4 regions of the Actinoplanes sp. NPDC000266 genome follow, and region 4 is predicted to be linked to each of the others. Evidence: riboswitches for the same ligand, from Rfam matches in the RefSeq annotation. Region 4 holds a riboswitch; each other region holds the start of a gene.
What was found. Region 4 has a riboswitch for cyclic di-AMP ahead of ACFY36_RS37450 (C40 family peptidase). Riboswitches for the same ligand answer to the same signal wherever they lie in the genome.
Positions count from the first base shown of each region.

Region 1: linked by a shared signal. The riboswitch ahead of ACFY36_RS07555 (C40 family peptidase) and the one ahead of ACFY36_RS37450 (C40 family peptidase) in region 4 are both predicted to bind cyclic di-AMP.
Region 2: linked by a shared signal. The riboswitch ahead of ACFY36_RS26385 (coiled-coil domain-containing protein) and the one ahead of ACFY36_RS37450 (C40 family peptidase) in region 4 are both predicted to bind cyclic di-AMP.
Region 3: linked by a shared signal. The riboswitch ahead of ACFY36_RS45480 (C40 family peptidase) and the one ahead of ACFY36_RS37450 (C40 family peptidase) in region 4 are both predicted to bind cyclic di-AMP.

Region 1 covers NZ_JBIAZI010000002.1:262,058-264,248, reverse strand. Annotated here, with positions in the region: gene ACFY36_RS07560 (M56 family metallopeptidase) at 1-806, shown strand, start outside; cyclic di-AMP (ydaO/yuaA leader) riboswitch at 929-1,066, shown strand; gene ACFY36_RS07555 (C40 family peptidase) at 1,082-2,077, shown strand; gene ACFY36_RS07550 (AAA family ATPase) at 2,162-2,191, shown strand, end outside.
Region 2 covers NZ_JBIAZI010000006.1:461,970-464,160, reverse strand. Annotated here, with positions in the region: gene ACFY36_RS26390 (coiled-coil domain-containing protein) at 1-578, opposite strand, end outside; cyclic di-AMP (ydaO/yuaA leader) riboswitch at 584-717, opposite strand; cyclic di-AMP (ydaO/yuaA leader) riboswitch at 928-1,061, shown strand; gene ACFY36_RS26385 (coiled-coil domain-containing protein) at 1,110-2,129, shown strand; gene ACFY36_RS26380 (ABC transporter ATP-binding protein) at 2,151-2,191, opposite strand, start outside.
Region 3 covers NZ_JBIAZI010000016.1:101,639-103,829, reverse strand. Annotated here, with positions in the region: gene ACFY36_RS45490 (hypothetical protein) at 1-340, shown strand, start outside; gene ACFY36_RS45485 (DUF3817 domain-containing protein) at 364-690, shown strand; cyclic di-AMP (ydaO/yuaA leader) riboswitch at 901-1,028, shown strand; gene ACFY36_RS45480 (C40 family peptidase) at 1,099-2,007, shown strand; gene ACFY36_RS45475 (sigma-70 family RNA polymerase sigma factor) at 2,080-2,191, opposite strand, start outside.
Region 4 covers NZ_JBIAZI010000010.1:433,058-435,248, forward strand. Annotated here, with positions in the region: gene ACFY36_RS37445 (MurT ligase domain-containing protein) at 1-693, opposite strand, end outside; cyclic di-AMP (ydaO/yuaA leader) riboswitch at 1,159-1,289, shown strand; gene ACFY36_RS37450 (C40 family peptidase) at 1,296-2,120, shown strand.

The DNA of each region.
Region 1 (2,191 bases), on a different contig from region 4:
TGCTGCTCTGGCAGTCGATCACGCTGAGCGCGGTGCTGTCCGCGCTCGGCGTCGTGCTCTCCGCGCCGTATGAGGTCACCCGGGCCGCCGGCTCGGGCAAGCCGGTCGCCGCCGCCGCGCTCATCGGCGCCCTGGTCGTGGCCGGTGTCATCATCCTGCGCCTGATCGTCTCGCTGGCCGGGGTCACCCGGCGCTCGCGGGCGCGCCGGGCCCGCCACCGTGAGCTGGTCGACCTGCTCGACCGGGCCGAGCAGCACCGCGAGCTCGGCCCCGACAACCTGCGCGTGCTCGACGGGGCGCTGCCGCTGGCCTACTGCGTGCCCGGCCGCGAGCCGCGCGTGGTCCTGAGCAACGGCGTGCTCCAGGTGCTCGACCGGGAGCAGGTCGACGCGGTCCTCGCCCACGAGCAGACCCACCTCCGTCATCGGCACGAGGTGGTGATGGAGTCGTTCACCGCGTTCTACCGCGCCGTGCCGGGGCCTCTGCGGAGCCGGGCGCCCCTTGACGCCGTACATCTGCTCCTGGAAATGATCTCGGACGACGTGGCGCGGAGGAAGACCGGGGCGGAGCCGCTGCGAGCCGCCCTCGAGCGGTTGACCGATGCCATCCCCCTGGCGGAGGACGCGCGGGCCGATCCGACGGGTGACGCCAGGCGTCGCCGGCTGGCCCGGCTCGGCCAGCCGCACACCGTGTCCGTCGGCCTCAACGTCGCCGCCGGGCTCGCCGCCGTGGGTCTGCTGGTGCTACCCACGGTGATCCTGGTGGTGCCCTGGCTCGATCGTGCGCTGGACCACTGGCCGCTCTAGTGACTCTGCGTATGCCGTCCTGAGCAAGCAGTTTCCCGTACGCGGCGGCTTCAGTTCTCCACATGATCCGGAGTACGGTGGTCCCCGGTTCGGCAGCCCCCCATCGTCCACCCGGCCGATCTGACGGACCACCGCCTAATCGCCGTGTGGGCGAACCGGGGACCCGAGTGGTTGGGGTGAAGCCGCGACGCGTCGCGGCCGGACGCGTCTTCCCGTCCGAACCCGTCAGCTAACCCGGTCGGCGGCACGAGGGAAGAAAGGACATCACACCCAACGTGAAACGGATTGGGGCGCGCGGCCGCGCCGCAGTTCTGCGCGGGCTCGTCTGCGCACTCGCGGCGGTCGGGGTCGTTGTCACCGGACCAGCCGTCGCGCACGCCACACCCTCGCCCTCCTCGGTCGAGGCTCAGATCGACAAGCAGTGGAACGAACTCGAGCCGGTCATCGAGCAGTACAACGATGTGCACAACCAGCTGCTCAAGAACCGCGCTCAGCAGAAGAAGCTCGCCGCCCAGCTGACTCCGCTCCAGGTGCAGGTCGACCTGGCGATGGCCCAGGTGCAAGGCCTGGCCGTCGACGCGTACAAGCAGGGTGCGCCGAACGCCCTCGACGCCATGATCATCAGTGGCTCGCCGACCGGGCTGACCGACAAGCTGACCTATCTCGATCAGCTCGCTCGTCATCAGCAGGAGCAGATCAAGGGCGTGGCGGCGCTGCGCGACAAGCTTTCCGCCACCAAGTCCGACCTGGATGTCGTGACCAAGTCCGTCGCCGCGCGCGACAAGGACCTGGGCACGCGCAAGAAGGCGATCCAAACCAAGATCACTTCGCTGCAGAAACTGCGGATCCAGGCGTACGGCTCGGCGGACGCCTCGGATGGGCCCCTGCGCCTGGGTGCCTGTCCGGTCACGTACACCAATGACAAGGGCGGGCGTGCGGCACAGCGCGCGTGCGACCTGATCGGCAAGCCGTACGTCTTCGGGTCGGCAGGCCCGAACTCGTACGACTGCTCCGGTCTGACCCAGGAGGCCTGGGCCAGCGTCGGTGTGCACCTCGACCACTACACGAAAGACCAGTGGGGCGAGGGCAAGGCGGTGTCGCGGGACGAGTTGCAACCGGGTGACCTGGTCTTCTTCTTCCCGGGAAGTCTCCATCACGTCGGCATCTACATCGGTGGCGGCCTGATGGTCCACGCTCCGCACACGGGGGATCACGTGCGGATGGCGGAGATCGACCGGATGCCCATCGCGGGCTTCCGCCGGCCGGGCTGATTCCCGAGTTCGTACGGTCGAGGCCGCCCGGGCAGGAGCCCTGGCGGCCTCGGCTGTTCCCGGGGCGTTGCATAATTCGATGTCATGAGCGACTCGCCCTTGATCGACAGCCTC
Region 2 (2,191 bases), on a different contig from region 4:
CCTTCGCCGCCGACCAGGTTGAGGGCCTGGTTGGCCGCCTCTTTCTGCTTCTTCATCGCGACCAGGTTGGTCTGCTGCTTCTTGACCTCGGCGTCCAGCGCCACCTTGGACTTGGTGACCTCGTCGATCGCCTTGTTGAGCTCGGCGAGCTTCCGGTCGTGCTCGGTGTTGATCTCTTCGAGCGACATGGCCCGGGCCAGGAAGTCGTCCGAGCCCTTGCTGCTGAGCAGGAAGCTGGCCGCGTTCAGCTGGCCGAACCGGTACTGCTGGTTGGCGATCGCGTTGACCTCGGGAATCAACTCGTTGCGCCGCGCCTCGGCCGTCTTGATCTTGCCGGCCAGGGCCTTCTGCGCGGCCGTCGACTTGGCCACGGCGCCCTTGGCCTGGACGAACCGGCGGTTGGAGGACTCGATCAGCTCGTCGAGAGTCTGGTTTTCTTTGCCGGCCGACTCGTCCGGGGCCGCGGAGGTTCCGTCGCCGGGCTCGGCGTAGGCCGGAGAGAGGGGCGAGGCCAGGAAAGCGACAGAAACGATCGGCGCCAGGGCAAGCATCAGCCACCGGCGGGGTCGTACGGTCATGCAGGTTCCTTCCGGTTAACCGCCGACCGGGTTAGCTGACGGGTTCGGGACGGAAGCGATCCCTACCGCTGACGCGGATGCACCCCATGACTGACCTGGTTCCCCGGCTCGCCTCACGGCGATTGGGCGGTGGCCGCCGGCACCTCGGGGGCGGTGCCTGGTTGGGCGGGCCGGCGGCCAGTTTACCCGAGAACAAGACAGGCTTCAGGCCTCGCGAAACAGTATTCGCGTGTTCCACCTGTGACATTGAGTAATTGCGACTACAGTGCGTCGCCATTCAATTGCGTCGCGTGTGATAACTGTCGATCGTTCGATGTCTTCGGTATGGTCGGTGCCGGTCCCCACCCCCAGGGGATCGCCGCCTAATCGTTTCCGGACGAGCCGGGGAACCAATCTTTCCGGGGTGAATCCGCGCCAGCGGTAGGGATCAACTTCCGTCCCGAACCCGTCAGCTAACTCGGTCGGCGGCCGACGGAAGGAACAGGTGTGCGGCAGAAGACTGTCCGGCGACGATTGGCAGCCACCCTGGCGATGCTCGTCGCGATTTCTGGCCTCGCCTTAGCGGTGGCCGCCCCGGCGTCAGCCGCGCCGGGCGACACGGGTGACGACGGCGAGGGCGCCCCCAAGACCCTCATCCAGCAGCTCGAAGCCGCCTCCAAGGGTTTCGTCGAGGCCAAGGAGGCGCTGGAGCGGTCGCGCAAGCGCCAGACCCAGCTCGCCGACAAGCTCAAGGAGCTCGACAAGCAGATCGCCCCGCGCCAGGCCGCGCTGGACGACATCATCCAGCAGTCGTACCGCACCGGGCGCCTCGGCCCGATGAGCGCGCTGCTCTCGGCCGGCTCGTCCGAGGGCTTCCTCGACCGGGCCGAGACGCTCGAGACGATCGCGGTCAAGGAGAACGCGGCGGTGGCGGCGCTCAAGACCACCCGCGACGCCCAGCAGGCGGCCAAGGTCGCCATCGACACCGAGGTGCGCAACGAACAGAAGCAGGTCGCCCTCATGGCCAAGCGCAAGACGCAGGCCGAGAGCGCCCTGAAGGCGGCGAACACCGGCGGGGACGACAAGACCGGCGAGGACGCCCCGCAGGCCAGTGACAAGGCGGTCAGCTCCTCCAGCAAGCAGAAGGCGGGCGCGGCGCCACGCGACTCCGACGGCTCCCTGCCGTCCGAGAGCTGCACCGAGCCCGACCCGACCACCAGCGGGTGCCTGAGCCCTCGTACGCTCAACGCCCTCAAGCAGGCGCAGGCGGACGGCTTCACCCGTTTCGTCGCCTGTTTCCGCGAGCAGAACAGCGGTGAGCACCCCAAGGGCAAAGCCTGCGACTTCGCCGCCGACAAGAACGGTTTCGGCGGCGTCGCCACGGGGGCCAGCAAGACGTACGGCACCAATCTCGCGAACTACTTCATCAACAACGCGGACCGGCTGGGCGTGCTCTACGTCATCTGGTTCGAGCGCATCTGGCTGCCGAGCAGCGGCTGGAAGGCGTACACCCGAGGAAACGGCGACCCTTCCAGCGACCACACGAACCACGTGCATCTTTCAATGCGGTGATCTTTTCAGGGAGTGCGGGACCTACTTGCGTACGTAGGTCTCGTACTCCTTCAAGACATCGT
Region 3 (2,191 bases), on a different contig from region 4:
GTGCCTGGTGCTGGGCTGGTGGCAGTTCAGCCGCGCGACCGGTGGAAACGCGATCAGCTGGGGCTACATGTTCGAGTGGCCGGTCTTCGCGGGCTTCGTCGTCTTCCTCTGGTGGCGCGAGGTGCAGCTGGCCCGGCGCAAGCTCGACCCGGCGCGGGCCGGCGAGCCGGAGCCCGAGAGGCTCCCAGGTACGGCTGTTACCGTCGGCCGGCCGGTCCGGGTGGCCGTGCGTCCCGCCGCGGACGCCGACGACGCCGAGACGACCGCCTACAACGACTATCTGGCCTGGTTGAACGAACATCCGGGCGCCCGCCCGGGCGACTACCCCGGCCGGAAATAGAGACAGAAGAAGGACGTGCCACTGTGCAGGGTGCCCTGACCCGCTACCGGATCATCGCCTACATCGTCGGCGTGGGGCTGCTCGCGCTCGTGGTGGTCGGCATGCCGCTGAAATACCTGGCCGACAACGACACCGTGGTCGCGGTGGTCGGCCCGGCGCACGGCTTCCTCTTCATGGTCTACCTCGTCCTCACCTTCGACCTCTCGCGCCGGGCCGGCTGGGAGTTCCCGCGCATGGTCGCCGTGATGCTGGCCGGCACCATCCCGTTCCTGTCCTTCTGGGTCGAGCGCAAGGTGAGCAAGCAGTGGATTCCGCAGCGTGAGGCGGAGCTTGCGAATAGTCCGGCTTGAGAGGCAGCATCAACACATTGTCCTTGCCGAATGACTATGTGTTATCGGGATCAATGACGCAAAGCGGTACGCAGTCTTAAATCACTCTGTGACCGCTTGCATTTGATGTTTCCCCCGATAAGTTAATGCGGTTGGTCCGGTCCGCAGCCACTCCCCTCGGTGGCGCCGGCCAGCGCCGCCCAATCCTTCGCGGCGACGCCCCGCTCTCCCCCGAGCGGATCGCGGCCCGTGACGGAGCCGGGGAACCGCGTATTTGGGGTGAATCCGCGAAACTGCGGTAGCGCCTTCTTCCAGCGCGAACCCGACAGCTAACCCGGTAGGCGGCCAAGCGGAAGAAAGGCCACTAAACCGGTGCCACACCTCCGTACGAGGCTTCGGGTGCTCGCCGTCGCGGCCATGGCAGTCGCGATGACCGGGTCTCTGGCGACAGCCGCCCACGCGGCTCCGTCCACGAGCGAGCTCACCAAGAAGATCGAGGCGGCGTCCAACCAGCTCGAGGACATCACCGAGAACTACAACAAGATGAACATCAGCCTGAAGAAGACGATCGCGGACGAGAAGAAGCTCGCGGCGTCTCTGGCTCCCGCCCAGGCGGCGCTCAAGACCGCGAGTGCCCGGGTCGGCACTCTCGCCGCGACGTCGTACATGCAGGGCCGGGTCGGGCCGATGACCGCGCTGCTGTCCGGTGAAGGGCAGGACGACCTGGTCGACAAGATCAACTACCTCGACCAGATCTCGCGGGCCAACCAGCGGGACATCGACTCGTACACCGAGGCGACCCAGAACTTCAGCGCCCGTCAGGCCGCCCTCAAGGCCACCCAGGCCAAGCAGACCGCTCAGGTCAACGCGCTGGCCGCCCGCAAGACGACCATCCAGAAAGACATCAAGAAGCTGATGGCCATGCGCACCGAGGCCTACGGCCAGGCGCAGGAGTCCACCTCGAAGTACACGGGCACGGTTCCCAACCTGCCGGGCTCGGCCGGCAAGGCGGTCGCCTTCGCCTATAACCAGCTCGGTGAGGCGTACGAGTTCGGCGCGGACGGCCCCGGCACCTGGGACTGCTCGGGCCTGACCTCCGGCGCGTGGGCCGCGGCGGGCAAGTCGCTGCCGCACAACACCGAGGCCCAGTGGGGCGTGGTCGCCCACATCAGCCGATCCCAGCTGCAGGCCGGCGATCTGGTGTTCTACCGAAGTCTCGGGCACGTGGCGATCTACGTGGGCGGCGGCATGATCATCCATGCTCCGCACACCGGATCGGTGGTCAAGAAAGTCTCGATCGACATCATGTCGCCGTACGGCTACGGGCGCGTCAAGTAGCGTCAGGCACAGCAAAGGCCGGTACCCCGATCGGGTACCGGCCTTTCGTGTCTAGTGAGCGGGGGGAATTTGTCAGGCGGCCTGGAGGCCCTCGGCCCGGGCCAGCTCGCGGAGCCGGCCGAGCGCCTGGATCTCGAGCTGGCGGATGCGCTCACGGCTGAGCGAGAAGCGCGAGGCCACCTCG
Region 4 (2,191 bases):
GATCACGCCCTCGTCCTCGACGCGCCACTGCGGTATCGGCCGCCGCAGCGGGCAACCGGTGCACCACCAGTCGCCGTTCTCCCGCTCGATCGGGTCGCCGCTCTCGGGGCACACCCACGAGTCGTCCTGCCAGCGCTGGCCGGCGCTGAACCAGGTCACCTTCTGCGATCCGTAGGCGGCCCACACGACCATCGGGTCGTCGGCGTTGGCGACCACGTTCACATCCGGGTGGCCGGCGAGGGCGGTGCGCCACAGCTGCGCCATCATCGCCACCTCCTTGGCCCGGTCGAGCTGGTCGCGGGAGAGGTTGAGCAGGGCCACCACCCGCGGCTTGGTCTCGCCGATGACCCGGGGGAGGTAGTGCTCGTCGACCTCCAGCACCGCGAACGGCGTCTGACCGGCCTTGGCCAGCGCCGACGTGTGCCCGGTGGGCATGTTGGCGCCGAAGGAGTTGGTGGCGACCGGGCCGAGGACGCCGAGCGCGGCGGCCGCCAGCCGGGTCGTCGTGGTCTTGCCGTTGGTGCCCGAGACGAGCGCGATCGCGCGTCCGGTCGCCAAGTGGCTCAGCAGCTCAGGATCGATCTTGAGACCGATCCAGCCGCCGATGACCGAGCCGTCGCCGCGTCCCGCGGCCCTGGAGAGCGCCGCCGCGGTCTTCGACACGGAGGTCGCGACCTTGGCACGCAGGGGCATCTTCCCGTCCGTCACGGCGACGAGGGTACCGGAACGGGACGTTACGTCGAGTTGTCGCCGCTGCCGGCTGTTCGGGGGAGCGGATTTCGCCCGGTAGGAAGGGTTTAGACGGCGGAAGAGTGAATATCAGGTGGCCGCCACCCTGCGGGTGACGAGCAATTATGTGTTCTGATTCACCCGTAACCTTCGACAAATCGTATTTGGCTGATCACGAGGCGTGCTGGCAAAAGTTACGGGGCGATCACAAATCGGACACCCTCTCATGTGCCAACTACTCTCGGTTACTGAACCGATTCCGCCGCTTCAGCCGGATCTCAGGTACCAAGGTTGGGCCGACAGCAATCCGCTGGAGGCTTGCGCCGCCCGGTTCACGCCGAGCCCTGCCCCGGGCCAGGCAGCGCGATCATGAGCACCACGTACGACCACAAAGGCATACGGGGGCAGGGACGGGGGACCCAAATAGCGGTCTCCTCCGCGCCACCCGCTCCGGTGGCGGCCAACGGAGAGACCTTGGGGTGAAGCCGCCTCCCAGCGGCCGGGCAAGCCTTCCCGCCCGAACCCGACAGCTAACCTCGCAGGCGTGCCGGAGGGATATCTCTACCGTGCACGAACAACGTTCGAGCCGGGGCCGCCGCGTGTCCGCCGGTGCCGGCAAGATCGCGCTGTCTCTGGGTCTCTGCCTCTGCGCCGGCCAGCTGGTCTCCACGCCGGCCGCGCACGCCGCAACCCCCGCCCCCGTAGTGGCGCAGGTCGCCACCGCGAAGGCCGCGGCGAAGGTCAAGCCCACGGTCCGCACCAGCGTCAGCACCCGGACGCTCGCGTGGGGAGCCAAGGTCAAGGTGACCGCCCGCTACCTCAACCCCACCAACGGCAAGGCCGTCACTTCCGGATACGTACGCCTCCAGGCGCTGCGTAACGGCAAGTGGCAGAACTGGGCCTCCGGCAAGGTGAACAAGAACGGCGCCGTCGCCCTGTACGGCCAGCCCAAGGTCAGCGGCTCGCTCCGCATGGTCTACCTGGGCACCTCGACGTTCGCCCCGCAGGTGGGCGGCCGTCTCTCGGTGAAGGTCGTGGCCAGCGGCGCCAAGGTCCTCGCCGAGGCTCAGAAGCACACCGGCGCGCTGTACCTGTTCGGCGCTTCGGGTCCGAGCCGCTTCGACTGCTCGGGCTTCACGAAGTACGTCTACAAGAAGGCCGCCGGCAAGAACCTGGCCCACAAGGCCAACACGCAGCAGAAGGTCGGCCGCTCGGTCTCGAAGAGCGCCAAGAAGGCCGGCGACCTGATCATCTTCCGCAACGGCTCGTACGGCTACCACGCGGCCATCTACGCCGGCAACGGCTACATGTACGACTCGCCGCACACGGGCGCCCGCGTCTCGAAGCGCAAAATGATCAGCACGAACTACGTGGTCCGCCGCCTCGTCTAACGGCCCACGACAGTAACTCAGAGGGGGGGGGCCCGGGGGGGGGGGGCCCCCCGGGGGGGGGGGTAGGGGGG